Regions from separate parts of the Aquincola agrisoli genome, predicted to be linked through region 2. Evidence: predicted binding sites of a transcription regulator. Region 2 holds the regulator's gene; the other holds the start of a gene.
What was found. The regulator LexA, encoded in region 2, represses DNA repair genes until DNA is damaged. The targets are predictions, from matches to a motif close to ACTGTATNNNNATACAGT.

Region 1: a site for LexA is predicted at 5,964-5,981, ahead of V4F39_RS14475 (putative DNA modification/repair radical SAM protein). Genes of this name have one in related genera too.

What each region holds. Positions count from the first base shown of each region.
Region 1 is NZ_JAZIBG010000028.1:591,699-603,097, reverse strand. Features, by position in the region: gene thiC (phosphomethylpyrimidine synthase ThiC) at 1-1,451, shown strand, start outside; gene V4F39_RS14495 (tripartite tricarboxylate transporter substrate-binding protein) at 1,455-2,423, opposite strand; gene V4F39_RS14490 (Lrp/AsnC family transcriptional regulator) at 2,582-3,067, shown strand; gene V4F39_RS14485 (GGDEF domain-containing phosphodiesterase) at 3,092-5,035, opposite strand; gene V4F39_RS14480 (OmpW/AlkL family protein) at 5,286-5,885, shown strand; gene V4F39_RS14475 (putative DNA modification/repair radical SAM protein) at 5,999-7,312, shown strand; gene V4F39_RS14470 (UdgX family uracil-DNA binding protein) at 7,290-8,816, shown strand; gene V4F39_RS14465 (hemerythrin domain-containing protein) at 8,907-9,386, shown strand; gene V4F39_RS14460 (NAD(P)/FAD-dependent oxidoreductase) at 9,406-11,220, opposite strand.
Region 2 is NZ_JAZIBG010000056.1:140,732-159,908, forward strand. Features, by position in the region: gene prmB (50S ribosomal protein L3 N(5)-glutamine methyltransferase) at 1-324, shown strand, start outside; gene V4F39_RS25785 (YCF48-related protein) at 472-5,394, shown strand; gene V4F39_RS25790 (ABC-F family ATP-binding cassette domain-containing protein) at 5,468-7,483, shown strand; gene V4F39_RS25795 (MarR family winged helix-turn-helix transcriptional regulator) at 7,562-8,044, shown strand; gene V4F39_RS25800 (organic hydroperoxide resistance protein) at 8,076-8,510, shown strand; gene V4F39_RS25805 (asparaginase) at 8,532-9,491, opposite strand; gene lexA (transcriptional repressor LexA) at 9,546-10,229, shown strand; gene V4F39_RS25815 (helix-hairpin-helix domain-containing protein) at 10,241-10,558, shown strand; gene V4F39_RS25820 (hypothetical protein) at 10,689-11,111, shown strand; gene V4F39_RS25825 (hypothetical protein) at 11,108-11,509, shown strand; gene V4F39_RS25830 (D-2-hydroxyacid dehydrogenase family protein) at 11,546-12,553, shown strand; gene V4F39_RS25835 (MFS transporter) at 12,550-13,749, shown strand; gene V4F39_RS25840 (chromate transporter) at 13,742-14,341, shown strand; gene V4F39_RS25845 (chromate transporter) at 14,338-14,892, shown strand; gene purL (phosphoribosylformylglycinamidine synthase) at 14,911-18,915, opposite strand; gene map (type I methionyl aminopeptidase) at 18,994-19,177, shown strand, end outside.

The DNA.
Region 1 (11,399 bases), on a different contig from region 2:
AGATGCACTACGCCCGCCGCGGCATCGTCACGCCCGAGATGGAATACGTGGCGCTGCGCGAGAACGGCAAGCGCGAGTGGATGCGCGAATACCTGGCCGATGCCGGCCGCGAGCAGCGCCTGCGCGGCAACCCGATGGGCGCGGCGATCCCCGCGCTGATCACGCCCGAGTTCGTGCGCGACGAAGTGGCGCGCGGCCGCGCCATCATCCCGGCCAACATCAACCACCCCGAGGTGGAGCCGATGGCGATCGGCCGCAACTTCCTGGTGAAGATCAACGCCAACATCGGCAACTCGGCGGTCACGTCGAGCATCGAGGAAGAGGTCGAGAAGCTGGTGTGGGCGATCCGCTGGGGCGCCGACAACGTGATGGACCTCAGCACCGGCCGCAACATCCACACCACGCGCGACTGGATCGTGCGCAACAGCCCGGTGCCCATCGGCACGGTGCCGATCTACCAGGCGCTCGAGAAGGTGGGCGGCGTGGCCGAGGACCTCACCTGGGCCATCTACCGCGACACGCTGATCGAGCAGGCCGAGCAGGGGGTGGACTACTTCACCATCCACGCCGGGCTGCGGCTGCCGTTCATCCACCTCACCGCCAACCGGCGCACGGGCATCGTCTCGCGCGGCGGCTCCATCATGGCCAAGTGGTGCATCGCGCACCACCAGGAGAGCTTCCTCTACACGCACTTCGAGGAGATCTGCGAGATCATGAAGGCGTACGACGTGAGCTTCTCGCTCGGCGACGGCCTGCGCCCCGGCAGCGGCGCCGATGCCAACGACGAAGCCCAGTTCGCCGAGCTGCGCACGCTGGGCGAGCTGACGCAGGTGGCCTGGAAGCACGACGTGCAGACCATGATCGAGGGCCCGGGCCACGTGCCGATGCACATGATCCAGGCCAACATGGACGAGCAGATCAAGCACTGCCACGAGGCGCCGTTCTACACGCTGGGGCCGCTGACGATCGACATCGCACCGGGCTACGACCACATCGCCAGCGCCATCGGCGCGGCCATGATCGGCTGGATGGGCACCGCGATGCTCTGCTACGTCACGCCGAAGGAGCACCTCGGCCTGCCCGACCGCGAGGACGTGAAGCAGGGCATCGTCGCCTACAAGATCGCCGCGCACGCGGCCAACGTGGCCAAGGGCCACCCGGGCGTGCGGGCGCGCGACGAGGCGCTCTCCAAGGCGCGCTTCGAGTTCCGCTGGACCGACCAGTTCAACCTCGGCCTCGACCCCGACACCGCCCGCGACTTCCACGACGAGACGCTGCCGAAGGACTCCAGCAAGGAGGCGCACTTCTGCTCGATGTGCGGGCCGAAGTTCTGCTCGATGAAGATCACGCAGGAGGTGCGCGACTTCGCCGCCAAGGGCATGAGCGAGAAATCGGCCGAGTTCAAGGCGGCCGGCGGCGAGCTGTACGTGCCGATCCGGCCGGTGGCGTAGAAACTATTGCGGCTTGTGGCCGGCGTTCTTCACCATCGTCGTCCAGGCCGCGTGGGTGGCCTGCATGCGTGCGTTCAGCTCGGCCGGCGTGCTGGACGCGGCGACGATGCCCAGCTCGGCCAGCTTGCCGACGAACTCGGGCGACTTCACGATCTTCGCGAGCGCCGTGCTGTAGCCCTGCAGCAGCGGGGCGGGCGTGCCGGCGGGCGCGAACATCGCGGTGAAGATCACTTCCTCGTAGCCCTTGATGCCCAACTCGGCGTAGGTGGGCACCTCCGGCAGCAGCGGCAGGCGCGTGCTGCCGTTGACCGCCACGATGTGCAGCTTGCCGGCCTTGGCCGCGGGCAGCATGGCGCCCACCGAGCCGATGCCCGCGGGGATCTGGCCGCCCATCAGGTCCTGCGCGACCGGGCCGTCGCCGCGGTAGGGCACCGACTTCAGGTCCGCGCCCAGCGCGTTGGCCACCACGCCCACCGCGAAATCCGGCGCGCTGGCCTGGGCCGGCACGCCCACGTTGCCCTGGCCCGGGTGGGCCTTGGCCCATTGGCCGAATTCGCGCAGGCCCATGCGTTCGCTGCCGGGCACGGTGGCGCTGACCGCGAACACGTCGGGGTTCACCGCCACCAGGCCCACCGGGGCGAAGTCCTTCGACGGCTCGAAGCCGGGCTTCAGGATGGTCAGCGGGATCATCGAGACCGTGTGGCTGTTCGACAGGAACAGCGTCTCGCCGTCGGGCCGCGCGGCCTTGAGCGCCTGCGCGGCGATCTGGCCGCCGGCGCCGGGGCGGTTCTCCACCAGCACCGTGCGGCCGAGTTCCTGCTGCAGGCCGGCGGCGAGGTGGCGGGCGATGGCGTCGGTGCTGCCGCCGGCCGCGAAGCCGACGAGGATCCGGACCGGCCGGGCGTCCTGCGCAGGCGCGGCGGCCGCACAGGCGGCCAGGCCCAGGGCCAGCGCGGCGCGGGCGAGGGTCATGAGGGAGGCTGAAGGCTTCATGGCGCGTTCTCGGCTCGATGGGTTGAGGGGTGCCGGCGGCGCTGATGCGCGGAACTCTCGTGCGCGGGCCGCTGCGTTCCGCGCCATTGTGGCCGCCGCATAATCAATTCTCCAGATCAAAGCTTGAGGGTCGCTTGATGCGCTCGGACATCGACACGGTGGATCGCCAGCTGCTGGCTGCGCTGCAGACCAACGCGCGGCTGACCACCGGCGAGCTGGCGCAGATGGCGGGCCTGTCGCAGTCGCCCTGCTGGCGGCGCATCCGGCGCATGGAGGAGGCAGGGCTGATCAAGGGCTACCACGCGCGCCTGGACCGCCGGGCCCTCGGCTACGGCGTGGTGGCCTTCGTCAACATCAGTATCGACTTCCAGAACGACGAGCGCTCGTTCGAGTTCGTCGAGGCCGTGCGCAGGATCCCGCAGGTGGTGATGTTCCACGCGGTCACCGGCAGTTCGGACTTCCTGCTGATGGTGGTCGCGGAAGACCTGGATGCCTATTCCGCGCTGCTGCAGCGCCAGCTGCACCGCCTGCCGGGCGTCAAGCAGGTGCACACCAGCTTCTCGCTGCAGGAGTTCAAGCCCTACGACGACCTGCCGATCCCGCCTGCCAGCGACGGGCGCTGAGCGGCCCGCGCCCGGCTGCCGTGCTCAGGCCGCGAGGGCCAGCCCCGCGGGCAGCACCGGGCCGAGCGCCAGCATCCGCTCGATCGGCACCGCGCGAGAGAACAGGTAGCCCTGGCCGTACTCCAGCCCCAGTGCCCGCAGCCGCTCGCATTGCGCGCGCGTCTCGATGCCCTCGGCGATCAGCGTGGCGTTGTAGCGGCGCGCGCTTTCATGGGCCAGCGACACGGCGGCCTGCATGCGCGGCTGGTCGAGCCGGGCCACCATCGAATGGTCGACCTTCACTTCGCTGAAGGGGAACTTGGCGAGCAGCGACAGCGCCGAATAGCCGGTGCCGAAATCGTCCAGCGACAGCCGCACGCCCATCGCGTGGAGCTGCTGCATGTTGTGGCGCACGGTGTCGATGTCGGGCACCGGGCTGGTCTCGGTGATCTCGAGCGCGAGCTGGCGGCCCGGCACGCCGGCGCCGTGCAGCAGGTCGGCCACGCGGCGCCCGAAGCTCGGCACCCCCATCGAGGCCGCGGAGACGTTCACCGCCAGCGAGATCGGCAGACCCGTGCGGCGGCAGCGATCGATGTCGCGCACCACCGCATCGATGGTGCACCACTCGAACTCGGCCAGCAGGTGGTGGCGCGCGGCGATGTCGATCACGTGGCCGGGTGCGATCGGCCGCGCCTGGCCGTCCTGCGCGCGCAGCAGCGCCTCGGCACCCACCACGCGGCCGGTGCGCAGGTCGCACTTCGGCTGGTAGTGCAGGGGCGGTTCCCGCGAGACGATCCACTGTGCCAGCAGCTGCCGCACCTGTGCATCGAGCTGTGCCTTCTCGGCGATCGACTGGCGGAAGTAGCGCACCGTCTGGCCATCGCTGCGCAGCGCAAGGCTGATGTTGCGCAGCGCCGCGGCGGTGCTGGCTGTTGCCCCGGGCCCGGCCTCGGCCACGCCGTAGTGCAGCTGCGGCAGCGGGCCGGGCCGCCGGCAGCGCAGCGCGTCGCACAGTTCGGCATGCAGCCGGGGCACGAGGTTCCGCGATTCGACGTCCGCCAGCGCCACCCGGTGCAGCACCACGGCGAGCGTGAGGTCGGAGAACAGGAAGCAGGCCGGTGCGTAGGGCTGGAGCAGCCCGCCCGCGCGGTCTTCGTGCATCAGCGGCGCCAGGTCGCGCCAGAAGCGGTCGGTCCAGTCGTGGCCGTGGGCCAGCACCATGTCCGTCATGTTGCCCACCTCGATCAGCACCAGCGTGTGGGCCGCCTGGGGATCGTGCGAGAGGAGGCGGTCGAAGTACTCCGTCAGGCCGCGTCGGTTGGGCAGGCCGGTGAGCGGGTCGATGCGGGCGCTGGCGAGCTGCTGCACGTGAGCCTCGTGCTCCCGGGCCTCGCGCCGCAGGAGCGCGAAGATCGCCGCGATCAGGGCCAGCGAGATGGCGGCCCCCAACGTGCGCAGCGCGAGGTTCTGCGCCGCGGCGACCGGCGCCGCCAGCTGAAGCCACAGCGCGAGCGGCAGCGTGGCCATCCCGGCCAGCGTGCGCACCGCCCAGGCCGCCAGCACGTCCTTCGGCGCCAGGCCCGCCCGCGCGCGGCGCAGCAGCCACGGGTGCATCAGCGTGCCGGCCAGCGTGACCACGCCCATGTCGAGGACGGCCGCGGCGAGCTGTGCGTGCCCGCCCAGCATGACGCGCGTCGCGCACGCCATCGCCAGGCACACCGCGGCGGAGCGCCATCCGCCCAGCAGGCCCGCGAGGAACAGCAGGTCGCTGCGCAGATAAGGCTTCTGGGGCAAGTGCATCCACTCGACCACCATCAGCGCGAGCAGCGTGCCCAGGGTGCCCAGCAGCAAACCGGTGCCGACGCCGCGCCTGCGAAGCCCGACCATGGCGAGGATGCCGCCCACGGCCGCTGCCTGCAGCAGCAGGAAGGGCAGCTGTCGGGCGGCCTGGGCCCAGATGGCCGGCAGCGCTTCCGGGATCGGAGCCATGCGGTGTCCTCGAAGTGCGTGTGCAGCCTGCATGTGCGACAGGCACCCCCTGAATATGGGGTTAATTGATAAAAAATGCAAATGTGATTTCGGTTTGCCTGGTGGTTTGACGCGCATCAACCTGCGCCTCGACGGCGCGCCGAGCCGCTGGCGCTTTTTGCGCTGGGACAAACCCTGGGCGTGCACGGCACGGCTCAATGGCGTGCGGGCCCTTGATGCCCGCACCCCCTCATCCCACCAAGGAGTTCGAATGAACAAGCGCTGGAATGCGCTGGCGCTCGCCGCCGCTGCCGCCCTGACGATCGCCGCCCCCGCCGCCCGGGCGCAGGACACCGGCCACTGGATCGTGCGCGCCCGCGCGCTGCACCTCGATTCGGCCGACAAGGACGGCACCCCGCTCGACCTGAGCCTGAAGAACAAGACCTTTCCGGAAGTCGACGTCACCTACTTCTTCACGCCGAACATCGCCGCCGAGTTGGTCCTGACCTACCCGCAGAAGCACGACCTGCGGGCCGGCGGCAGCAAGATCGGCTCGCTGAAGCACCTGCCGCCCACGCTGAGCCTGCAATACCACTTCACCGGCATGGGCTGGCGGCCGTACGTCGGCGCGGGCATCAACTACACCCGCTTCTCCAGCGTCGACCTGCCGCCCGGCGTGCGCATCGACAAGAACAGCTGGGGCCTGGCGCTGGGTGCGGGCTTCGACGTACCGATGGGCAACGGATGGCTCGTCAACGTCGACCTGAAGAAGGTGCAGATCCGCACCGACGTGTCGGCCGCCGGCGCGAAGCTCGGCGAGTTCAAGGCCGATCCGCTGCTGTTCTCGGTCGGGTTCGGCAAGCGCTTCTGATGCCGCGGGGCATTGCGGGCCCGGGGCCGGCGCCCAGGCGCAGCCAGGCGTAACACCGCTCGCTGCACGGCGCTCATGGCTGTATATTCATACAGCTATTTAAGCCGCCGTCCATGGAACTCCAACGCAAGCTCGCCATCCTGGCCGATGCCGCCAAGTACGACGCCTCGTGCGCCTCCAGCGGCACCACGAAGCGGGACTCGGTCGGCGGGCGCGGCATCGGCTCGACCGAGGGCGCTGGCATCTGCCACAGCTATGCACCCGACGGGCGGTGCATCTCGCTGCTGAAGATCCTGCTGACCAACTACTGCCTGTTCGACTGCCTCTACTGCATCAACCGCGTCAGCAGCAACGTGCCGCGCGCGCGCTTCAGCGTCGACGAAGTGGTGCAGCTCACCCTCGACTTCTACCGCCGCAACTGCATCGAAGGGCTGTTCCTCAGCTCCGGCATCATCCGCAGCCCCGACTACACGATGGAGCGGGTGGTGGAGGTGGCGCGCCGCCTGCGCGAGGAGCACGATTTCCGCGGCTACATCCACCTGAAGACCATCCCCGAGGCCAACGCCGAGCTGCTCGCGCGCGCCGGCCGCTACGCCGACCGGCTGAGCATCAACGTCGAGCTGCCGACGACCGAAGGCCTGCAGGCGCTGGCGCCCGAGAAGGACGGCCAGGCCATCCGCCGCTCGATGGCGCGGCTGCGCCTGCACATCGACGACGCCCGCGAGGCGGCGGCGCCCAAGCCCGTGGCCTCGATGCCGGCCGCCCGGCCCCGGCGCGCCGCGGCGCCGGTGTTCGCGCCCGCGGGGCAGAGCACGCAGATGATCGTCGGCGCCGATGCCGGCACCGACCGCCACATCCTCACCACCAGCGCGACCCTGTATGGCTCGTACCGGCTGAAGCGCGTGTACTACTCGGCCTTCAGCCCGATCGCCGATGCCTCGCCGCAGCTGCCGCCCACCGCGCCGCCGCTGGTGCGTGAGCATCGCCTCTACCAGGCCGACTGGCTGATGCGCTACTACGGCTTCGCGCACGACGAGATCGTCAGCGCGGGCGACGGCATGCTGTCGCTCGAGGTCGACCCCAAGCTCGCCTGGGCGCTGGCGCACCGCGAGCGCTTCCCGGTCGACCTGAACCGCGCGCCGCGCGAGCTGCTGCTGCGCGTGCCGGGACTGGGCGTGTCGTCGGTCGACAAGCTGCTGCAGGCGCGGCGGGTGCGCACGCTGCATGCCGACGACCTGGCGCGGCTGCGTGTGCCGCTGAAGAAGGTGACGCCGTTCGTGAAGGTGCCGGGGCTGCGCGCGGGGCAGGGGCTGGATGCGGCGGACTTGGCGGCGCGGGTGCGGCCGCAGCGGGCCCCCGTTGCGGCGGCCGTGGCGGGGCCCGCCGTGCAGACGTCGCTCTTCGATGAACCCGCGCTCGCTGTTTGAGCCGGCCGCGCCGGCCGCCGCGGCGCAGGTCGTCCGGCTCGCCAGCCTCGACGATGCCGGGGCCTTCCGAGATGCGGCTCGCCGCCTGCTGCTGCAGCAGGTGCCGCCCGAGGGCGTGCAGTGGCTGGAGCCGCAGGCGGCCGATCTGTTCATCCCGGCCGCCGGGAGCGCCGCCGATGCTGCCGAGGCGATGCGCCTCGACGCGGCGAACGGCCCGGCGTTGAAGCTGCCCGCCGCCTTCGTCGAGCTCTGCCAGCATGCCGCGCTGCACGCCGACCCCGGCCGCCACGCGCTGCTGTACCGCCTTGCCTGGCGGCTGCTGCACGAGCCCGGCCTGCGCGCCGATCCGCTCGACGCCGACTGGATGCAGGTGCAACGCATGGCCCGCGCGGTGCGGCGCGACATGCACAAGATGACCGCCTTCGTCCGCTTCCGGCCGCTGCCCGCGCCCACCGACGATGACTGGCGCATCACGCACGTGGCGTGGTTCGAGCCGGTGCATCACACCCTGCGCGCGACGGCGCCGTTCTTCGCGCGGCGCTTCGCGCAGATGCCCTGGGCCATCCTCACGCCCGAAGCCAGCGCGCGCTGGGACGGCCGCCGCCTCGCCTTCGGCCCCGGCGCGCGTCGAGACGAGGCCCCCGGCCCCGATGCCGCCGAGCAGCTCTGGCTCACCTACTACGAAAGCATCTTCAACCCCGCGCGGCTGAAGCTGACGATGATGCGCAAGGAGATGCCGCGCCGCTACTGGAAGAACCTGCCCGAGGCCGCGCTGATCCAGCCGCTGGCCGCGCGGGCGGCCGAGCGTGGCGCACGCATGGTGGCGCAGGGCGGCACCGAGCCCGTGCGCCGGCGTCCTTTGGCTTCCCTTGCGCTGCGCATCGAGCCGCCGCCGCCGGTCACCGATGCCGCGGCCGCGCCGGCGACGCTGGCCGAGCTGGGCCAGGCGCTGTCGCGCTGCCGCGCCTGCCCGATCGGCCAGCACGCCACGCAGGCCGTGGCCGGGGAAGGGGCGCCGGGTGCGCGGCTGATGCTGGTGGGCGAGCAGCCAGGTGACCAGGAGGACCTGCAGGGCCGGCCCTTCGTCGGCCCCGCGGGCCAATTGCTGGACAGGGCGCTGGCGCAGCTGGGCTGGCCGCGCCAGGCGCTGTACCTCACGAATGCCGTCAAGCACTTCAAGTTCGAGCCGAGGGGCAAGCGCCGCATGCACAAGACGGCCGGGCAGCGCGAGGCGGCCGCCTGCGGTCCCTGGCTGGAGCACGAGATCGCGCTGGTCAGGCCTGCCGCGCTGGTGGCGTTGGGCGCAACCGCGGCCCGCGCGCTGCTGGGCCGCCCGGTGGCCGTGACCGAGGCGCGCGGCCAGTGGCTGCCGCGCTTCGACGGCCTGCCGGTGCTCGTCACGCTGCACCCGGCGGCGCTGCTGCGCGGCGATGCCGAGCTGGAAGACGCCTTCGCGGCGTGGGCGGCCGACCTGGCCCGGGCGACGGAGCACCTGGCGGCCTGACACGGCGTGCACTGGGTTTGCCTTGGCGCAAAGCGCCCCGCGTCGGGCGCCGATAGGCTGGGGCCTTCTTCGACAACGCTCGAGCCCCCGATGACCGCACTGGCCTGGACCGAATCGCTGCGCCTGCACCAGCCGCAGATGGACGCGACGCACGAGGAGTTCGTCGACCTGCTGGCGCAGGTGCGCACGGCGCTGGTGGACGGCGAACAGGCCAGGGCGCTGGCCGCCTACGAGCGGCTGGTCGAGCACACTGCCGAACACTTCGCGCAGGAGGACCGCTGGATGCTGGCCACCGGCTTCGCGCCCGGCAATTGCCACACGCGGCAGCACGAATCGGTGCTGCGGGTGATGCGTGAAGGGGTCCGCGTGCTGCGCGAACACGGCGACTGGTCGGCGCTGGGCGAGATCGTGCGCGAGCTCGGCCAGTGGTTCCCGCAGCATGCCCGCATGATGGATGCGGGGCTGGCGGTGCACATGGCCGAGGTCGGCTTCGATCCCGCCACCGGCCACGTGGCCGGCACGCTGCCCGAAGCCGCGCTCACGCATTGCGGCAGCGCGGGCTGCCGATGAGGTCTGCCCCGGGCCGGCCTCAGCGCCTGTGGTGGGGCGCCTCCCGCCCGAACACCGGCGTGTCCAGCCCTTCCTGCCGCGCCTTCAGCTGCAGCGCCAGGTACTGTGAGTAGTGCCGCGACTGGTGCAGGTTGCCGCCGTGGAACCACATCTGCGGCTGCGCGGTGGGCTTCCACATGTTGCGCAGCTCGCCCTCCCAGGGGCCCGGATCCTTCGTGGTCGCGGAGCCCAGGCCCCAGCACTTGCCCACCGCATCGGCCACCTCGGGGGACACCAGGTCGGCCAGCCAGTTGTTCATCGAGCCGTAGCCGGTGGCATAGACGAGCAGGTCGGCCGGCAGCTCGGTGCCGTCGGTCAGCGTCACCGATTTCGGGTTGACGCGCTCGATGTTGACGCCGCTCTTGAGCTTGATGCGGCCGTCGGCCACCAGCTCGGAAGCGCCCACGTCGATGTAGTAGCCCGAGCCGCGGCGCAGGTACTTCATGAAGAGGCCCGAGCCGTCCTCGCCGAAGTCGAGCAGGAAGCCGGCCTTCTCCAGCCGCGCGTACAGGTCGGCGTCGCGCTTCTTCATCTCCTCGTACACCGGGATGTGGAAGGTGTGCATGATCTTGTACGGCACCGAGGCGAAGATCAGGTCGGCCTTGTCGGTGGTGATGCCGTTCTTCAGCGCCTGCTCCGAATACAGCCCGCCCAGCGCCAGCTCCATCAGCGAGGCCGACGGCGCGATGTGGGTGGACGAGCGCTGGATCATCGTCACGTCGGCGCCGTGTTCCCACAGGTCGGCGCAGATGTCGTGCGCCGAGTTGTTGGAGCCCAGCACCACGCACCGCTTGCCCTTGTAGGCCTCGCCGCCCGGGTGCTTGCTGGAGTGGTGCTGCACGCCTTCGAAGGTCTCGGCGCCCGGCACCTTCGGCACGTTGGCGTAGCCCGACACGCCCAGCGCGAACACGAGCTGCTTCGGCCGCAGCGTCACCGGCTGGCCCTCGCGTTCGACCTGCACCTCCCAGGTCTGCGTGGCCTCGTCGAAGCGCGCCTTCTTCGCGACGGTCGAGCTCCAGTAGTTGAGCTCCATCACCTTCGTGTACATCTCCAGCCAGTCCCCCACCTTGTCCTTCGGCGCGAACACGGGCCAGTCGTCGGGGAAGGGCATGTAGGGCAGGTGGTCGTACCAGACCGGGTCGTGCAGGCACAGCGACTTGTAGCGGTTGCGCCAGGAGTCGCCCGCGCGGGCGTTCTTCTCGATGACGATGGTCGGCACGTCCAGCCGCCGCAGCCGCGACGCGAGGCCGATGCCGCCCTGGCCACCGCCGATGATCACCACGTACGGCTGCTCCTCGTAGCCCAGCGATGCTTCGCGCGCCTGCTTGCGCTCGAGCCAGCTCTGCCGGCCGCCGGCCTGGGCACGGTGCTCGGTGCCGGCGATGCGGCGTTCGCCCTTCTTCTCCTCGAAGCCTTTCAGCTCCGTCATGGTGGTGAGCAGCGTCCATGCGCGGCCCTGCTTCAGCCTGAGCAGCCCGCGGCCGCGGGCCACGCGCGTCTCGAACGTGAACCAGGCCTCAACGACGCCGCCGGCTTCGGTGGCCTCGCCCTCGAGCTGCCACTGGGAAGGCGCCACGTCGGCCAGCCGCGCCTGCAGCATCGTGCGGATGGCGTCGCGGCCTTCCTGGGTCTTCAGGTTCCAGGTGAAGGCGACGAGGTCGCGCCAGTAGCACTCGTCGTCGAACAGCGCGAGCGCGGCGTCGATGTCACGGGCGGCCAGGGCCCGCTCGAACGCGGCGAGCCAGTGGCTGGCCTGCGCGGACGGGGTGGTCTGCGAGAGGGTGGTATCGGTCATGGGCTTGTCTCCGTGGTGGGCCGATGAAAGCCGGCGGGTGCCGGTCTGGGCTGGGGGAGATCAAGCGCCGTGCCATGCGGCGTGCGAAGGGGCGAATCGAGCGCCAGGGCGCGCCGTTGCTGGGTTTGCGGGTGTAGGGTCAGATCGATCGCCGGTGCTGCGGGTGTCACGCTGAGGCA
Region 2 (19,177 bases):
CTGGCTGCGCTGCCCGGCCCCTACGACCTCGTGCTGTGCAACCCGCCCTATGTCAACAGCGCGTCGATGGCCGCGCTGCCGGCCGAGTACCGCGCCGAGCCCGCGCTGGCGCTGGCCGGCGGCGAGGACGGCATGGACTTCGTGCGCCACCTGCTGGCCGGGCTGCCGCAGCGGCTGTCGCCGCACGGCGTGCTGGTGCTGGAGATCGGCCACGAGCGCGCACATTTCGAAGCCGCGTTCCCGGACCTCGACGTCGTCTGGCTGTCCACCAGCGCCGGCGACGACCAGGTGCTGCTGATCGAAGCCGGCGCCCTGCCGCGCTGACGCACCGCCCGCAACGACCCTAGGGGTGGTCGGCCGCCGCCAACGGCCAACAATGGTCGGAGCGCCCACGCCGCCCCGATGTCTGAAAGCCCACCCGCCCGATCCGCCCCGCCCCCGGGCCCCTCGGGCGGTGGGCCGTCGGAGTCGGTGAAGACCGCCCGCCCGGCCGATCCGGGCAGCCCGGAACCGCCGCCGCGGCGTGCCACCGGCGGCAGCCCGGCGCGCCGGCCCTGGCCGCGCTGGCGATACCGCGCCGCCTTGGCCGGCGTGGTGCTGCTGCTGGCGGTCGCGACCCTGGCGGCGCTGCGGCAGCCCGCGCACCCCGATGCGCTGCGGGCGCTGGACCCCTGGGACGTGCACCGCGCCGCATGGTGGCTGCACCCGCTGGAGCGCAACACCTTCCGCCGCGACGTGGTGCGCGGCGACCTGCTCGCGCTCGCCGCGGCCCCCGAGGACGGCCGGCTGATGTGGGCCGTCGGCACTAGCGGCCTGGTGCTGCACAGCCGCGACGGGGGCCGCTCCTGGACCCAGCAGCGCCCCGCCCCGGTGCCGGCCGTGCGCGCCGCGCGGGCGGGAGGCGGGTGGCCGCTGGCGCAGGCGGCCGAACCCCCCTCGAAGGGCGCGCCGCCGCAGCTGCAGAACAACCCCTCGTGGACACCGCAGCAGCAGCAACAGCAACAGGAGCAGCAGCCTCCACCATCACAGCAACAGCAACAGCAACAGCAACAACAACAGCAACAGCAGCAACCCACCGACCTGCAGCCCCAGCGCCAGCCCGACCCGCCTGACAAGGTGCAGGTCGATGCCGACACGCCGTCCGCCGCGCCCCCGCCGCAGGCCAACACCCGCCCGCGCCCCGAGCCGTCCGCCCCGCCGTCCTCCACCCGCCCCGCCGCCGCGCCGGCGGCCAGCGCGCCCGACGCCGAGGGGCTGCGCGCCCGGGCCGAGGGCACCGCGGCGCTGCTGGCCGTGCAGTTCGTCAACACGAGCCAGGGCTGGGCCGTCGGCGAGTGGGGCAGCATCCTGGCCACGAGCGACGGCGGCGCCACCTGGGCGCCGCAAGCCAGCGGCACCGACCGGCACCTGCGGGCGGTGGCGTTCGCCGCCGACGGGCGCATCGGCTGGGCCGCCGGCGACGAGGGCACGCTGCTGCGGACCGACGACGGCGGCGGCACGTGGCAGGCGCAGTCCCGGCCCACCACCTTCGACCTGCACGCGCTGCACATCACGCCCGACGGCAGCACGCTCTGGATGGCCGGCGACGGCAGCACCCTGCTGCGCCGGCCCGGCCCCGAACTGCCCAGCGGCGGACCCCGGCTCGACCTGCGGGCGCTGCGCATGGCGCGCAGCGGCATCGAGGGCGTGGCGGTCGGGCTCGACGGTGCGGTGCTCCACACGCAGGACGGCGGGCGCACCTGGACGCCGGGCCGGTCGGACACCCGGGCCGGCCTGCACGGCGTCGTGCTGTCGGCCGACGACCCGCGCAAGGCCTGGGCCGCGGGCGACGGCACCGTGCTGGCCAGCACCGACGGCGGTGCCACCTGGCACGCCCAGCCCGCCGGGACGCAGGCGCAGTTGCGGGGGCTGCAGGTCGACGCCGCGGGGGCCCAGGCCGTCGCCGTCGGCCAGCTCGGCACGGTCCTGGCCACGGCCGACGGCGGCCGCCAGTGGCGGCTGCTGACGGCCGGCATCGCCAGCCGGCTGACGAGCGTGGCGTTCGATGCCGCCGGCCGGCGCGGCCTCATCGTCGCGGGCGATGGCACGGTGCTCGGCAGCGACGATGCCGGGCAGACCTGGTCGGTGCGGCACCGAGGCGGGCCGGGCCTGGCCCGGGCCGTGCTCGCCGCCGACGGGCAGCCCGCCTGGGCAGCCTCGCACCAGGGGCAGGTGCTGCGCAGCCTCGACGAAGGGCGGAGCTGGCAAGGCGCCGGGCCGGCGGCCGGCGGCCCGCTGCACGACCTGCAGTTCCTGGCCGACGGCCAGCGCGGCTGGGCCGCCGGCGACGACCGCATCGTGGCGAGCCGCGATGGTGGCACAAGCTGGGAGGCCCAGGCCGTTGCAGCCGCGCCCGCATCCGCAGGCCCCCGGCGCCTGCTCGGCCTGCGCATGCACGCCGACGGCCTCGCCGGCTGGGCCGTGGGCGAAGGCGGCACGGTGCTCGCCACCCGCGACGGCAGCAGTTGGACCGCGCAGCCCGCCGGCACCCCGCGCACGCTGCGGGCGGTCGACCTGGACATCGCCGGCAACCGGGTGCTCGTCGCCGGCGACGACGGCCTGCTGCTGGCCGGCAGCCTCGCCGGCACCGCCTGGCGCCCCCTCGACGGCGGCACGCGCGCCCACCTGCACGCCCTGCGCATCGCCGGCAACAGCGGCAACGCGTGGGTGGCCGGCGCCGACGGCACGCTGCGCGTGACCCGCGACGGCACGCGCTGGAGCGCCGTCGAGACGGGAACCCGGGCCCAGCTGTGGAGCCTGCACCTGCACCCCGCCGGCCAGCGCGGCTGGGCCGTCGGGGACGGCGCCACGGTGCTGTCCATCGACACCGCCGCGGGGACCGCCCGGGCGATCGCCCCCTACAGCCGGCACCTGCCACCCTGGTACTTCGCGGTGCTTGCCGCCAGCGTGCTGGCACTGGCGGGGCTGCTCGGACTGGTGCCGGTGCACGGCGCCGAGGCCGCCACGCAGGAGGACGGCACCGATGCCGCGCCGGGCGCCGCCACCACGCTGCAGGCCGACCAGCCGGTGCTCGACAAGGCGCTCGACCGGCTCGGCCACCGGCCGGTGGTGGAGGCGCTGTCCTCCTTCCTGCGCAATGCCGCCACCCAGCCGCGGCTGACGATCGCGATCAGCGGGGATTGGGGCTCCGGCAAGAGCTCGGTGATGCGGATGCTGCAGACCGACCTGCAGCGTGCCGGCTTCCGCACCGCGTGGTTCAACGCATGGCACCACCAGCAGGAGGGCCGGCCGCTGACGGCGCTGTTCAACGTCGTGCGCCGGCAGGCCGTGCCGCAGGGCTGGCGGCAGGCCGGCGCGGCGCTGAAGGTGCGCTCCCAGCTGATCTGGGGACGGGGGTTGTTCTACAAGCTCGTCTCGATCGGCGTCGCGCTCGGCATCTGCGTGCTGCTGGGCGATTTCTTCGGGGCGGGCGGCGACGCCAGCACGCCCTGGCAACGGCTGCGCGCGAACTTCGCCCACTACGTGCTGCAGGAGAAGCCGAGCGCGATCAGCCGCAACAGCCTGGCCCGGCTCGATCCGCTGCTGCGCAGGGCCGCGCAGCCCGCCGACCGCGCCGGCTCCGATGCGCCCGCCGGCCCCGCCGCCGAGACGGCGCAGGCCACGACGCCGAAGGACACCGCCGCGCTGGCCGCCCTGTGCGCCGACCGCGCGGCCGTCGCCGCGCTGCGCAACGCGGAACCGGTGCGGGCCGAGGTGTTCTGCGAGCTGGCCACGCGGCTGGTGTGGGACGAGGGCGGCAGCACCGATCGCTGCCGCGTGCAGCCCGGCCCGGGCCAGCAAGCCGGTGCCCGCTGCGTGTTCCGCTCCGGCGCCGACCTGATCGCGACGATCGAAAGCGGCAGCGGCCTGAACAAGCCGCTCGCCCCGAGCGAGCGCAAGGCCATCCTCGCGGCGGCCGAGACGCTGCCGCCCCCGCCGCTGTTCCGCTGGTTCGAAAGCTCCCTGCTCGGCGGTGCCGCCGGCTTCATGCTGCTGCTGTTCACCAAGGGGATCTCGGTCTACGGGCTGCAGCTCACCGCGCCGCTGCGTGCGCTGATGGGCCGCGCCGCCGGGCCGCCCGACGACGGCAAGGAGGCGGCCGGGGCGGTGGAACGCTACCGCGCCGAATTCGGCCTGCTGTGCGAGGCCCTCGACCGGCGGCTGGTGATCTTCATCGACGACCTGGACCGCTGCACGCCGGAAACCGTCAACGGCGTGCTCGAGCTGACCAACTACCTGGTCGACGTCGGCCCCTGCTTCGTCGTCGTCGGCGCCGCGATGGACCGGGTGATGAAGTGCGTGCGCTCGCCGGTCAAGGAGGAGGACGCCGATGGGCGTTATGCCGCGGAGTACCTCAAGAAGCTCGTGCACATCGAGCTGCCGGTCCCGCGCGAGCGGGCGGCGCTGGACCGGCTGGTCGCGCCGCAGCCGGGGGCGGTGCGCTCGCAGGAGGCGATCGACCGGCTGGCGCGGCGCGCGGCCCGCCTCGGGCTGGCCGTGGCCGTGCTGGCCGCGCTCGGCGGCGCGGCGGGGCTCGGCCAGATGCTCCACGAGAGCGGAAAAGGCCGGCCGAGCCGGGTCGACGCCGCGCTGCCGGCAGCGTCTCTGCCTGCCGGTGCCGCCGGCCCCCTCGCCGCACGCCCGCCCGAGGCGGCCGCCGCCGATGCACGGCCCGGCGCGGCCTCGCCGGGGGCGGTGGACACGGCGCGCTCGACCGATGCCGGGCTGGCGCCGCCCGCGCCCTCCGGCGTGTCGCCCTGGCCCTGGCTGGCCGGCCTCGGCATCGTGGCCCTCGCGGTGGCATGGCGGCGCGCGCAGCGCTACCGCGACGAGATCCGCGTCGCGCTCGGCGGCAGCATCCGCGAGACCGACTCGTCGCGCTTCCTCGACGCGCTGCAGCTGTGGAACCCGGTGGTGACCTCGCACGACGCCACGCCGAGGCAGGTCAAGCGCTTCTTCAACCGCGCCCGCCTGTTCGCCGCCTGCGAGCGCATCGAGCCGCGCCCGGCGGGCACCGCGCCGATCGACGAGGCGATGCTCGTCGCGCTGGCGGCCACGCACCACGTCGCGCCCGCGGCGCTGGAAGACCTGGCGCTGGTGCTGGACAGGCAGGAGGCGCACGGCGCGCAGGACGGCCTGCGCACCTGGATCGCCGAGGCCTCCGCCGCGCCGATCGAGGATCCGGACGACCCGCAGGCGCCCGTGCACCGGCTGCCGGCCGACATCGTCCGAAGCCACGCCTTCAAGACGCTGATGCGCCGCTGGCACGTGCATGTCGGGCGCCTGGGCGACCGGCTCACCGCCGCCGACGTACAGCGCTTCAACGCCCGCGTCGCCGGCATCCAGGTGCGCTGACGACAGGGGCGACAATCGACGCTTTGGCGATCGGGGCACCCCGCGCCACCGCCTGCTCCCCTGCCTGTCCCCGATGATCACCCTCCGCAACCTCACCCTGCGCCGCGGCACCAAGGTCGTGCTGGCCGACGCCAACGTCACGCTCAATCCCGGCGAGAAGATCGGCCTGGTCGGCCGCAACGGCGCCGGCAAGTCGAGCCTGTTCGCGCTGCTCACGCACCGCCTGCAGGCCGACGCCGGCGATGCCGAGATCCCGGCGCGCTGGCGCGTCGGCGAAGTGGCGCAGCACATGCCCGAGACCGGCGACGGCGCCACCGACTTCGTGCTGCAGGGCGACATCCCGCTGATGGAAGCCCAGGCCGCCCTGGCCGAGGCCGAGGCCGCCGAGGACGGCCACGCGATCGCCGAGGCGCATGTGCACATCGAGGAAGCCGGCGGCTTCGATGCCCGCGCGCGCGCGCAGTCGCTGCTGCTGGGCCTGGGCTTCGCGGTCGCGCAGCTCGACGCCCCGGTCAACAGCTTCTCGGGCGGCTGGCGCATGCGGCTGCAGTTGGCGCGGGCGCTGATGTGCCCCGCCGACCTGCTGCTGCTGGACGAGCCCACGAACCACCTGGACCTGGACGCGCTGGTGTGGCTCGAAGGCTGGCTGCAGCGCTTCACCGGCACGATGCTCGTGATCAGCCATGACCGCGAGTTCCTCGACGCCATCACCAAGGTGACGCTGCACCTCGACGACGCCAAGCTCACGCGCTACGGCGGCAACTACACCACCTTCGAGGAGATGCGCGCCGAGCGCATGAGCCAGCAGGCCTCGGCCTACGTCAAGCAGCAGGAGCGCATCGCGCACCTGCAGAAGTTCATCGACCGCTTCAAGGCCAAGGCCTCCAAGGCCAAGCAGGCGCAGAGCCGCGTGAAGGCGCTGACGCGCATGGAGAAGCTCGCGCCGGTGTTGACTGCCAGCGACTTCAGCTTCGAGTTCCGCGAGCCGCCGAGCCTGCCGAACCCCATGCTCGCGATGCGCGACGTGGTGTGCGGATACCAGAAGGCGAACGAGGACGGCAGCGACAAGCCCATCGTCCACAACGTCACCCGCACGGTGATGGCCGGCCAGCGCATCGGTATCCTGGGGGCCAACGGCCAGGGGAAGTCGACGGTCGTGAAAACCATCGCGCGCGAACATCCGGCATTGGCCGGCACGATCACCGAAGGCAAGGGCCTGTCGATCGGCTACTTCGCCCAGCAGGAGATGGACCTGCTGCACGCCGACGACGCGCCGCTGCAGCACATGGTGCGGCTCGCGCGCACCGTCGGGCCCGAAGGCCGGGAGCAGGAGCTGCGCGATTTCCTCGGCCAGTTCCGCTTCGTCGGCGACATGGTGCAGCAGCCGATCGGCACGCTCTCGGGCGGCGAGAAGGCGCGGCTCGTGCTGGCCAGCCTGGTGTGGCAGCGCCCCAACCTGCTGCTGCTTGACGAACCGACCAACCACCTCGACCTGACCACGCGCGAGGCGCTGTCGATGGCGCTCAACGAGTTCGAGGGCTCGGTGATGCTGGTGAGCCACGACCGCGCGCTGCTGCGCGAGGTGTGCGACGAGTTCTGGCTGGTCACCGGCGGCACGCTGCAGCCGTTCGACGGCGACCTGGACGACTATCAGCGCTGGCTGCTCGATCAAGCGCGTGCGACGCAGCGTGCGGCCAGCGGCAAGGGCGAGAAGCGTGCTGCCGCGGCGGCCGCATCGTCGGCGCCGGCAGCGGCCGTGAAAGCCGCCCCGGCGGCCCCGACGGCGCCCACCCCGGCGTCCGGCGCGCAACGGCGCGACGACCGCAAGGCGCAGGCCCAGGCCCGTGCCCGGCAGGCCGAACGCACCCGGCCGCTGCGCATCGAAGTGGACCGCATCGACGCTCGGATGGCGACGCTGGCCAAGGAACGCGAGCAGTGCGAAGCCGCCCTCGCGCGGGGTGGGCTGCCCGGTGCGGAGATCGCCGAGCTGGGCCGCCGGCTCGCCCACATCGGCGCCGAGGTGGCGATGCTGGAGGAGCGGTGGCTGGAGCTGTCCAGCGAGATCGAGGGCATCCAGGCCGCAGGCTGACGGGACGGGCCGCAAGGCCCTTCCGGCAACGGGTCAATTCAATTGCTCGCAATTGAATTGCGAGCTATATTTACACCCATGCCGACCCGCCCGACGCCCACCACCGCTCCCCAGCCCGACTGGCTGGCGCTCGACCAGCAGCTCTGCTTCGCGCTGTATTCGGCATCGCTGGCGATGACCAAGCTCTACAAGCCGCTGCTCGAGCCGCTGGGCCTCACCTACCCGCAGTACCTCGTGATGCTGGTGCTGTGGGAAGCCGACGGCCCCACGGTCAGTGAACTGGGCCAGCGCCTGTCGCTCGACTCCGGCACGCTGACGCCGCTGCTCAAGCGCCTCGAAGCGCAGCAGCTGGTGAGCCGCCTGCGCGATCCGGCCGACGAACGTCGCGTGCGTGTGCAGCTCACCGCCGCAGGCCGCGCGCTGCGGGCACAGGCCCAGGCCATTCCCCGGGCGGTCGCCTGCGCCAGCGGCTGCGACCTCGACGAACTGGTGTCGCTCACCGGCCGACTGAAGGCACTGCGCGACACCGTGATCACCCAAGCCGAGCGTGCGGCGGCCTGATTCCGCACCCCCCACAGAAAGGCAATCCACCATGGCCATCGAAAAGACCCTCTACACCGCCCACGCCACCTCCACCGGCGGCCGCGACGGCCGCTCCAAGAGCGACGACGGCAAGCTCGAAGTCAAGCTCGCCCCGCCGAAGGAAATGGGCGGCAACGGCGACGGGACGAACCCGGAGCAGCTGTTCGCGGCCGGCTACTCGGCCTGCTTCCTGGGTGCGATGAAGTTCGTCGCGGGCCAGCAGAAGACCACGCTGCCGGCCGATGCCTCGATCACGGCCGACGTCGGCATCGGCCCGCTGGCCGGCGGCAAGGTGGGCTTCGGCATCACCGCGGTGCTCAACATCAGCCTGCCCGGCTGGGAACAGGCCAAGGCCCAGGAACTGGTCGACGCGGCGCACCAGGTGTGCCCGTACTCGAACGCCACCCGCGGCAACATCGACGTGACGCTGAACGTCAGCGTCTGAGTCGGCGGCGCGCGGCGCTCCTCACGGCCGGGCGTCGCCGCCCGGCGTGTCCAGCAGGGCGAGCAGCAGCGCCACCCTCGCCTGCTGAGGCGTGAGCGTGCCGGCGGAAGGCAGGGCGCCGGCCGTGTCGATCACGCCGCCCTCTGCGCAACGGGTGCAGCGCAGCACCCGCACGCCGGCCGCCTGCGCCTCCCGCAGCGCAGCCTCCATCGCGCCATGCAGCGCCCCGTTGCCCGTGCCGGCCGCCACGATGCCCGCCACGCCGGCCGCACGCAGCGCGTCTACCGCACGGCCATCCGTACCGGTCGTGCTGGTCAGGATCTCGACCCATGGCCACCGGCCGGCCGCCTGCGCTACCTTCTGCGCCAACCGCGCGGCCTCGGCGGCACCCGACGCAGGCCAGTTCCGGAACTGCCGCAGCCGGCCCGCTTCGATGCGCGCCAGCGGCCCCGCGTCGCCCGACCCGAAGGCGTCGAGCCGGTAGGGGTGGGTCTTGCGCACCTCCGCCCCCGCGTGCACCGTGCCCGCCAGCACGGCCAACACCCCCTGCACCCCGGGCGTGCCGGCCAGCGTGACAGCATCCAGCAGGTTCTGCGGACCGTCGGCGCCGAGCGCGGTCGCCGGCCGCATCGCCGCCACCATCACCACCGGCTTGGCCGGCGACAGCACGCGCTGCAGGAAGTACGCGCTCTCCTCCAGGGTGTCGGTGCCGTGCGTCACCACCACACCGGCCACCTCCGGCCGCGCCAGGTGGCCGGCGGCCGCGGCGGCCAGCGCGCACCACACGTCGAACCGCATGTCCTTGCTGTCGATCTGCGCGACCTGGGCCGTCTCCAGCGGCCGGCCGGCCAGCGCCGGCACCGCGGCCACGAGCTCGTCGACGCCGAACTGCGCCGCCGTGTAGCCCACGGTGTCGGTGGGCGACGCCGCCGCGCCCGCGATGGTGCCGCCCGTGCCCAGGATCACGATCTTGTTTTGCATTTGCAACGAAGCTGGATAAGATTACAGTGACTGGACGAATCCACAGGATACGCGATGGCCGACCGCCCGAAGCTGACCGAACGTCAGCAGCAGATTTTCGACCTGGTTCGCAGCGCGATCGAGCGTACGGGCGCGCCGCCCACGCGCGCCGAGATCGCCCAGCAACTCGGCTTCCGCTCGGCCAATGCGGCTGAAGAGCACCTGCAGGCGCTGGCACGCAAGGGGGTCATCGAACTGGTGGGCGGCACCTCCCGCGGCATCCGCCTGCCCAGCGCCGCGCTGCGTGCCGTCAACGAAGCGCGCGAGGCCCGCGGCCGCCAGTTCAGCCTGCCGCTGCCCGGCCTGTCGCAGCTCACGTTGCCGCTGATCGGCCGCGTCGCCGCGGGCAGCCCCATCCTCGCGCAGGAACACGTCGACCAGACCTACGTGCTGGAGGCCAGCCTGTTCCCCCGCAAACCCGACTACCTGCTGCGCGTGCGGGGCATGAGCATGCGCGATGCCGGCATCCTCGATGGCGACCTGCTCGCGGTGCAGAAGGCCAGCGAGGCCCGCAACGGGCAGATCGTGGTCGCACGGCTGGGGGACGACGTCACCGTCAAGCGCTTCGAGCGCAGCGGCAGCGGCATCCGCCTGCTGCCGGAGAACCCTGAGTTCGAGCCGATCGTTGTCTCCCCGGCCGACAGCTTCTCGCTGGAAGGCCTGGCGGTCGGCCTCGTGCGCAACTCGATGCTGATGTAGGCGGCAACACGATGCGGCGCACCCTGGTCAAGTCGCCCAAGGCCGTCGACGCCGGTGCCTGCACGGCGCTGGAGCAGCTGCCCAACGTCGGCCCCGCGCTGGCGGCCGGCCTGCGGCAGATCGGCATCCAGCACCCACGCGACCTGCTCGGCCGCGACGCCTTCGTCCTCTACCAGGCGCTGTGCGCCGCCACCGGCAAGCGGCAGGACCCGTGCGTGCTGGACACCTTCATGGCGGTGACCGATTTCATGGGCGGTGCCGCGGCCGCGCCGTGGTGGGCCTACACCCCGCAGCGCAAGCGGTTGTACGGCCAGGTCGAGCGCGGCTGAGGCGGTCCGCCGCCCCACGGGGCAGCGGCCAACAAGCACGGTTACGGGCGCCTTATCGGCGCTTCGCACCGCGGAAGCGGCGCAAAGAATGGCTTTATTCACGAAGCCACGCGCCGATATCCCGCAGACCATGCTCAACGCCTTCCTGTTCCAAGTACGACGCCTGCGGGTGAGCGGCAGCGCGCGGGTCGAGGTCTGCCCGCCTGCGGTGCTGTCGTCGGTCGATCCGCTGTGGTCCCGGCTGCTGCGCTGGCTGTCGGCGCCGGCGCCATGGCAAACGGACGTGGTGCCCGCCGCATCGCGCCGGCTGCAGCGCACCCGTGACGATTTCGTCGCCTGCCTGAAGGACATCGAGACGCCGCAGGCCGGCCTGCTGGCCGACCGCGTGCGCACCGCCCGCTCGCCACGGGAGCTCTGGCACCTGCGCTCGGCGGTGTTCCAGCTGGTCTCGCTGCACCACAGCCAGCGCGAGGCGTTGCACCGCATGGAACGGCTGAACCGCCACTTCCCGACCCGCGCCCCGAAATCCGGCTTCGGCGCGCTCGACGCATGAACCCGGTGCCGCTCGTGCCCGCGATCGACCGCCCTCCGGCACGCCGGCCCGCCGCACCGGGCGAGCCGCGCAACTACACCGTCTCGGGCGGCATGCGCAACATCGCGCCGACCGCCCAGCTGGCGCGCATCGCCGCCCGCCGTGCCTTCGTCGAGACCAAGCAGGCGTTCATGCAGGTGCTCGCCACGACCGACGCCAGCGCACCCGGCGTGGACTGGCTGCGCAAGCAGGTGCGCAGCGCGCAGACGCCCGAGGACCTGTGGCTGCTGCGCTCGGCGGTGTTCGAGGTGCTGCGCCACGACGCCCTCAACGGCGCGCGCCTGCGCGAATCGCTGCGGCGCAGCCTGGACGGCGTTTTCCCCGGCACGTACTTCGCGAGCGGCTTCTCCACGCTCTGAAGCGGCCGGCGTGGCCGAGGCACAATGCCGGGCCACATGAACATCATCATCCTCGACGATTACCAGGATGCGGTGCGCAAGCTCAAGTGCGCATCGCTGCTCGAGCCGCTGAATGCCAAGGTGTTCACCAACACGGTCAAGGGCATCGGACAACTCTCGGTGCGCCTGCGCGACGCCGACGTACTGGTGCTGATCCGTGAACGCACCGCGTTCCCCCGGCAACTGCTGGAAAAACTCCCCAAACTCAAGCTGATCTCCCAGACCGGCAAGGTCGGTTCGCACATCGACGTCGAGGCCTGCACACGCCTGGGCATCGCGGTGGCCGAGGGGGTGGGCTCGCCCATCGCCCCGGCGGAGCTGACCTGGGCGCTGATCCTGTCTGCGATGCGGCGGCTGCCCCAGTACATCGGCAACCTGAAGCACGGCGCCTGGCAGCAGTCGGGGCTCAAGGCCGCCGGCATGCCGCCCAACTTCGGCGTTGGGCAGGTGTTGCGCGGCAAGACGCTCGGCATCTGGGGCTACGGCCGCATCGGCCAGCTGCTGGCCGGCTACGGCCGGGCCTTCGGCATGGACGTCATCGTCTGGGGTCGCCAGCCTTCGCTCGACCGGGCGCGCGCCGACGGCCTGGCCACCGCCGTCTCGAAGGAGGCATTCTTCGAGACCTGCGACGTGCTGACCCTGCAGCTGCGGCTGAACGACGAGACCCGCGGCATCGTGACGCTGGAAGACCTCTCGCGCATGAAGCCGACCTCGCTCTTCGTCAACACCTCTCGGGCCGAGCTGGTGGAGGAGAACGCCCTCGTGTCCGGCCTGAACAAGGGCCGCCCGGGCATGGCCGCAGTCGACGTGTTCGAGAGCGAGCCGATCCTGCAGGGCCATCCGCTGCTGCGGCTGGAGAACGCCGTGTGCACGCCGCACATCGGCTATGTGGAGCAGGACAGCTACGAGCTGTACTTCGGTGCCGCGTTCCAGAACGTGGTCAATTTCGTCAACCAGCAGCCCACCAACCTGCTCAACCCCGAAGCGCTGAAGGTGCACCGGTGAACGCCGCGCCGGCTGCCGGCGCCGAGCCTGCCGCCGCGCTGCGCTGGTCCCTGCTCTTCGGCAACTTCGCCATCGGCTGCGGCGTGATGGTGACGGCCGGGTCGCTCAACGACCTGACCCGCTCGCTGCAGGTGAGCGTGGCGGTCGGCGGCCAGCTGATCACGATCGCCGCCGTGGTGATGGCGCTGGGCGCCCCGCTGCTGGCGGCCGTGGTCGGCGGCTGGGACCGCCGCCGGCTGTTGACGCTGTCGCTGGCCTGGTATGCGCTCGGGCACGGGCTGTCGGCACTGATGCCCAGCTATGCGTCGCTCATCCTCGTGCGGGCGGCCTGTGTGCTGGCGGCAGCGGTGTTCACCCCGCAGGCCGCGGCCTCCATCGCCTGGCTCGCCGCGCCGGCGGCGCGGGGCCGCGCCATCACCTTCATCTTCCTCGGCTGGTCGGTCGCCAGCGTGCTGGGCATGCCGCTGCACAGCTTCATCGGCGAGACCTTCGGCTGGCGCTACGCCTTCGGCACCGTGGGCGTGCTCGCCGCCATCGCCGCGGCGTGGGTCTGGCACGAGGTGCCCGACGGCGTGCGCCCGCCGGCCATGAGCCTGCGGTCGTGGCAGGCGGTGTTCTCCCATCCCGCCCTGATGGCGGTGGTGCTGGTGACCGCGCTCGCGGCGGCCGGCCAGTTCACCGTGTTCGCGTACTTCGCGCCCTACTACCGGCAGGTGCTGGGGGCCAGCAGCGCCGAGACGAGCCTGCTCTTCGGCTGGTTCGGCGCGTTCGGCCTGCTGGGCAACCTGCTGCTGTCACGCCATGTCGATCGTTTCGGCGCCTCGCGCGCCGTCGCGCTGGCGGTGGCGCTGATGGCCGTGTCGATGCTGCTGTGGCCGCTGGCGGCCAGCGTGCCCTTGATGGCGCTGGTGATCATGCCCTGGGCGCTCGGCTGCTTCTCCTGCAACTCGGCGCAGCAGGCCCGCCTGGGCCAGGCCGCGCCGGCGTGGGCGCCCGCGCTGATGGCGCTGAACAGCTCCGCGATCTACCTGGGCCAGGCCGTGGGCGCGGCCGGCGGCGGGGCGCTCGTCGCAGCCCACAGCGGCGAGACGGGTGCGGCCGCCTTCGGATCGTTCCACCGCGTCGGCTTTGCCTGGCTCATCGCCGCCCTGGCGCTCAGCGCCTGGGCGTCCCGCCGCCTGCACAGACATGACTGACACCCCCTCCCCCGTGAACGTCGCGGCTCCCGTGCGGCGGCCCGAGCGCCCCGGCGACCTGTTCCGCGCCTTCACGCGCATGAGCCTGATGGGCTTCGGCGGCGTGCTGCCGATCGCGCAGCACGAACTTGTCGAGCGCCTGCAATGGCTGACGCGCGACGAGTTCGTGGAGATGCTCTCGGTCGGCCAGGTGCTGCCCGGGCCCAACGTCGTCAACGTTGCGCTGATGGTCGGCGACCGCTTCTTCGGCTGGCGGGGCGCCGCCGCGGCGCTCGGCGGCATGCTGGGCGCGCCGCTGCTGCTGGTGATGACGCTGGCGATCCTCTATACCGGCTTCGCCGGCCACCCGCTGGTGGCAGGTGCGCTGCGCGGCATGGGCGCCGTGTCCGCGGGGCTGGTGCTGGCCACCGCGCTGAAACTGCTGCCCACGCTGAAGAAGAACCCGGCCGGCAAGCCCGCCTGCGCCCTGGCCACGCTGCTGACGGTGGCCGCGATCGCCTGGTTGCGCGTGCCGATGGTGTGGGTGATCGCGCTGCTCGGCGGCAGCTCGGTCGGCTACGCGTGGTGGGCGCTCGGGAGGGTGCGGCGATGACCTGGCTCGTCGGACCCCATGCCCTGGGCGCTGCGGAGTGGCTGGGGCTCTTCGGCCACTTCCTGATGCTGTCGATGCTGGCCATCGGCGGCGCCATCGCGACCGCGCCCGAGATCCATCGCTACGTCGTCGGCCAGCACGGCTGGCTGACCGATGCCCAGTTCACCGCCTCGGTCGCGCTCGCCCAGGCAGCACCCGGCCCCAACGTGCTGTTCCTGCCGGTGATCGGTTATGGCGTCGGCGGGCTGGCCGGCGCGGCGGTGGTGCTGGTCGGAAGCCTCATCCCGAGCACGACGCTGGCGCTGCTGGCCACGCGCTGGGGCGCGCAGCGGCGCAGCAGCCGCGGCGTGCGGGCCTTCGTCGCCGGCATGGCGCCCATCACGCTGGGCCTGCTGCTGTCCACCGGCTGGATCCTCACCGAGCCGTCGCGGCAGCATGCCGGCTCGGTGGCGCTGGTGCTCGTCACCGTCGCGGTGATGTGGCGCACGAAGACCAGCCCGATCTGGATGGTCGGGCTGGGCGCCGTCGCCGGCATGCTCGGCTGGGCCTGAGCGGCCCGCGGGGGCCGCTCAGCCCAGCGCGCGCCGTGCGTTGTGGAACATCCTCAGCCACGGGCTGGCCGCGTTCACATCCCCACCGGTCCAGCTCATCTGCACGTTGCGGAACACACGCTCCGGGTGCGGCATCAGCACCGTGAAGCGGCCGTCGGGCGTGGTGACGGACGTGAGGCCCTCGGGGCTGCCGTTCGGGTTGAACGGGTAGGCCTCGGTCGGCTGTCCGGCGGCGTCGACGAAGCGCATCGCACGCTGCACCTTCGCGGCGTCGCCGCGTTGCGAGAAGTCGGCGAAGCCTTCGCCGTGCGCCACCGCGATCGGCAGGCGGCTGCCCGCCATGCCGGTGAAGAAGAGGCTCGGGCTCTGCAGCACCTCGACCTGCGCCACGCGCGCCTCGAACTGCTCGCTCTTGTTGCGGGTGAACTTGGGCCAGGCGTCGGCGCCCGGGATGATGGAGGCCAGCGCCGCCATCATCTGGCAGCCGTTGCACACGCCCAGCGCCAGCGTGTCGCTGCGGCCGAAGAAGGCCGCGAAGGCTTCGGCGAGCTGCGGGTTGAAGAGGATCGAGCGCGCCCAGCCTTCGCCGGCGCCCAGCGTGTCGCCGTAGCTGAAGCCGCCGCAGGCGACGAAGCCCTGGAACTGGTCGAGCCGCGCGCGGCCCGACTGCAGGTCGCTCATGTGCACGTCGTAGGTCTCGAAGCCGGCCAGCGCCATCGCGTAGCTCATCTCGACGTGGCTGTTCACGCCCTGCTCGCGCAGGACCGCCATCTTCGGCTTCGCGCCGCCGACCAGCGGGGCGAGCGAGGTGGGCTCCTCGGCCGGGTCGAAGCTCAGGTGCCATTGCAGACCGGCGTCGTCGGGCCGGCCGGCCGCGGCGTGTTCCGCATCAGCGCAGGCGGGGTTGTCGCGCAGGCGCGCGATGCGCCAGCTCACCTCGTCCCAGGCCTGGTGCAGCGCCTGCAGCGGCGCGCTGAACACGGCCTTGGCGTCGCGCCACACCTCCACCACGCCGCGCGTGTTGGTCTTGCCGATCACGTGGCTGTGGCGGCTGAGACCATGGGTGCGCAGCACCGCCAGCACGGCGTCGCGGTCGGCCGAGGCCACCTGCAGCACCGCGCCCAGTTCCTCGTTGAAGAGGGCCTGCAGCGTCAGCTCGTTGCGGCGTTCGCCGACCTGGCTGGCCCAGTTCTTCGAATCGCCGTACTCGGCGCGGCTGTCGGCGATGCCGTCGCTGTCGGTGACGAGCATGTCGATGTTCAGGCTCACGCCCAGGTGGCCGGCGAAGGCCATCTCGCACACCGCCGCCCACAGGCCGCCGTCGCTGCGGTCGTGGTAGGCCAGCAGCTTGCGGTCGGCGCGCAGCGCGTTCACCGCCGTGACCAGCGCCTTCAACTGCGCCGGATCGTCCACGTCGGGCACGGCGTCACCGAACTGGTCCAGCGTCTGCGCGAGGATCGAGCCGCCCATGCGGCGCCGGCCGGCGCCAAGGTCGATCGCGATCAGCGTGGTGTCGCCTTGCTGCAGTTGCGGCGTCAGGGTGCCGCGCACGTCGTCGAGCGTGACGAAGGCGGTGACCACCAGGCTCACCGGCGCGACGACCTGCTTGTCCGTGCCGCCGTCCTGCCAGCGCGTGCGCATCGACAGCGAATCCTTGCCGACCGGCACCCCGATGCCCAGCGCGGGGCACAGTTCCATGCCGACGGCCTTGACGGTCTCGTACAGCGCGGCGTCCTCGCCGGGCTCCCCGCACGCCGCCATCCAGTTGCAGCTCAGCTTGATGCGCGACAGCTCGATCGGCGCGGCCAGCAGGTTGGTGACGGCCTCCGCCACCGCCATGCGGCCGGAGGCCGGCGCGTCGAGCGCGGCCAGCGGCGTGCGCTCGCCCATCGCCATCGCCTCGCCGCGGAAGCCGGCATAGTCGGCCAGCGTGACGGCGCAGTCGGCCACCGGCACCTGCCACGGGCCGACCATCTGGTCGCGGTGGCTCAGGCCGCCCACGCTGCGGTCGCCGATGGTGATCAGGAAACGCTTGGAAGCCACCGTGGGGTGGCGCAGCACGTCGAACGCGGCCTTCTCGAGCGACACGCCGGTCAGGTCGAGCGCCGGCAGCGCGCGCGCCACGCGCTTCACGTCGCGGTGCATCTTGGGCGGCTTGCCGAGCAGCACGTCCATCGGCATGTCGATCACGCGCTCGCCGCCCGGGCCGTCTTCCAGCAGCAGCTCGCGGTCGGCCGTGGCCACGCCCACCACGGCGAAGGGGCAGCGCTCGCGCGCGGCCATCGCCTCGAAGAGCGGCAGGCCGGCCGGGTCGAGCGCGATCACGTAGCGCTCCTGGCTCTCGTTGCACCACACTTCCTTGGGCGCCAGGCCGGTCTCCTCGAGCGGCACCTTGCGCAGGTCGAAGGTGGCGCCCTGGCCCGCGCCGTCCACCAGCTCGGGGAAGGCGTTGCTGATGCCGCCGGCGCCCACATCGTGGATCGCGACGATGGGGTTCTTGTCGCCAAGGGCCCAGCAGTGGTTGATAACCTCCTGCGCGCGGCGTTGGATCTCCGGGTTGCCGCGCTGCACCGAATCGAAGTCGAGCGCCGCGGTGTTGGTGCCGGCCGCCATCGAGCTGGCGGCGCCGCCGCCCATGCCGATGCGCATGCCGGGGCCGCCGAGCTGGATCAGCAGCGTGCCTGCGCCGAAGGGCAGCTTCTTGGTCTGATCGGCGCGGATCGAACCCAGGCCGCCCGCGATCATGATGGGCTTGTGGTAGCCGCGGCGCAGGCCGTCCACCGTCTGCTCATACACGCGGAAGTAGCCCGCGAGGTTGGGCCGGCCGAACTCGTTGTTGAACGCCGCGCCGCCCAGCGGCCCGTCGACCATGATGTCGAGCGCGCTGGCGATGTGCTCGGGCTTGCCGTAGGGCTGCGCCTCCCAGGGCTCCTGCGTGTCGGGCAGGTGCAGGTTGGAGACGCTGAAGCCGGTGAGGCCCGCCTTGGGCCGCGCGCCGCGGCCGGTGGCGCCCTCGTCGCGGATCTCGCCGCCCGCGCCGGTGGCCGCGCCGGGGAATGGGGAGATTGCCGTCGGGTGGTTGTGCGTCTCCACCTTCATCAGCACGTGCGACAGCTCGGGCCGCGCGGCATACACGGGCGCATTGGTGTAGCCCTGGGGCTGCCAGCGCTCGATGGCCCCCCCTTCCATCACCGCGGCGTTGTCGTTGTAGGCAATCACGGTCGCCTGCGGGCTGGTCTGCTCGGTGTGGCGGATCATCCCGAACATCGACAGCGGCTGGCGCTCGCCGTCGATGGTGAAGTCGGCATTGAAGATCTTGTGGCGGCAGTGTTCGCTGTTGGCCTGCGCGAACATCATCAGCTCGACGTCGCTCGGGTTGCGGGCCAGGCCAGTGAAGGCATCGACGAGGTAGTCGATCTCGTCGTCCGACAGCGCGAGGCCGAACTCGACGTTCGCCTCCTCCAGCGCGGCGCGGCCGCGGCCCAGCACGTCGACGTGGGCCAGGGGCCTGGCGGGCTGTTCGTCGAACAGGTGCGCGGCGGCGGCGCGCTCGAACGCGACGTTCTCCGTCATGCGGTCGTGCAGCAGCAGCGCGGCAGCCTGGAGCTCGGCGTCGGCCAGCGGCTTGCTGCCGCCGAGCAGGCCGGTCTTCAACGTGAGGCGGTACTCGGTGACGCGCTCGACGCGGTGGATGCCCAGGCCGCAGTTGTGCGCGATGTCGGTGGCCTTGCTGGCCCAGGGCGACACGGTGCCCAGGCGCGGCATCACGACGATGACGGGCCCTTCCGCCGGGCCGGCATAGGCGTCGCCATAGGTGAGCAGGGCCGCGAGCTTGCCCTGCGCGGCATCGTCCAGCGGCGCGTCGCTCCATACCCAGTGCACGTGGCGCGCGGCCACGCCGGTGATGCGTGGGCTCACGGCGGCCAGCCGCGCCAGCAGCGCCTGCGCACGGAAAGCCGAGAGGGCGTTGCCGCCCTCGAAATGCAAGAGATGCTTGGATGAAGTAGGAGAAACGGCAGCCATGGGTTTCCGCCTGGGCGGCGGCAGGGGGACTGAGGCGGAGCCTGCGATTCTAGGATGTCGATGGGATAATCCCGACCCATGACGATCACCCTCAAAACCGGCGCCGACATCGACGGCATGCGCGTGGCCGGGCGCCTGGCTTCCGAGGTCCTGGACATGCTCACCCCGCACGTCAAGCCGGGCGTGAGCACCGAGCAGCTCGACAAGCTCGCGCACGACCACATCGTCAACGTGCAGGGCGGCATCCCCGCCCCGCTGAACT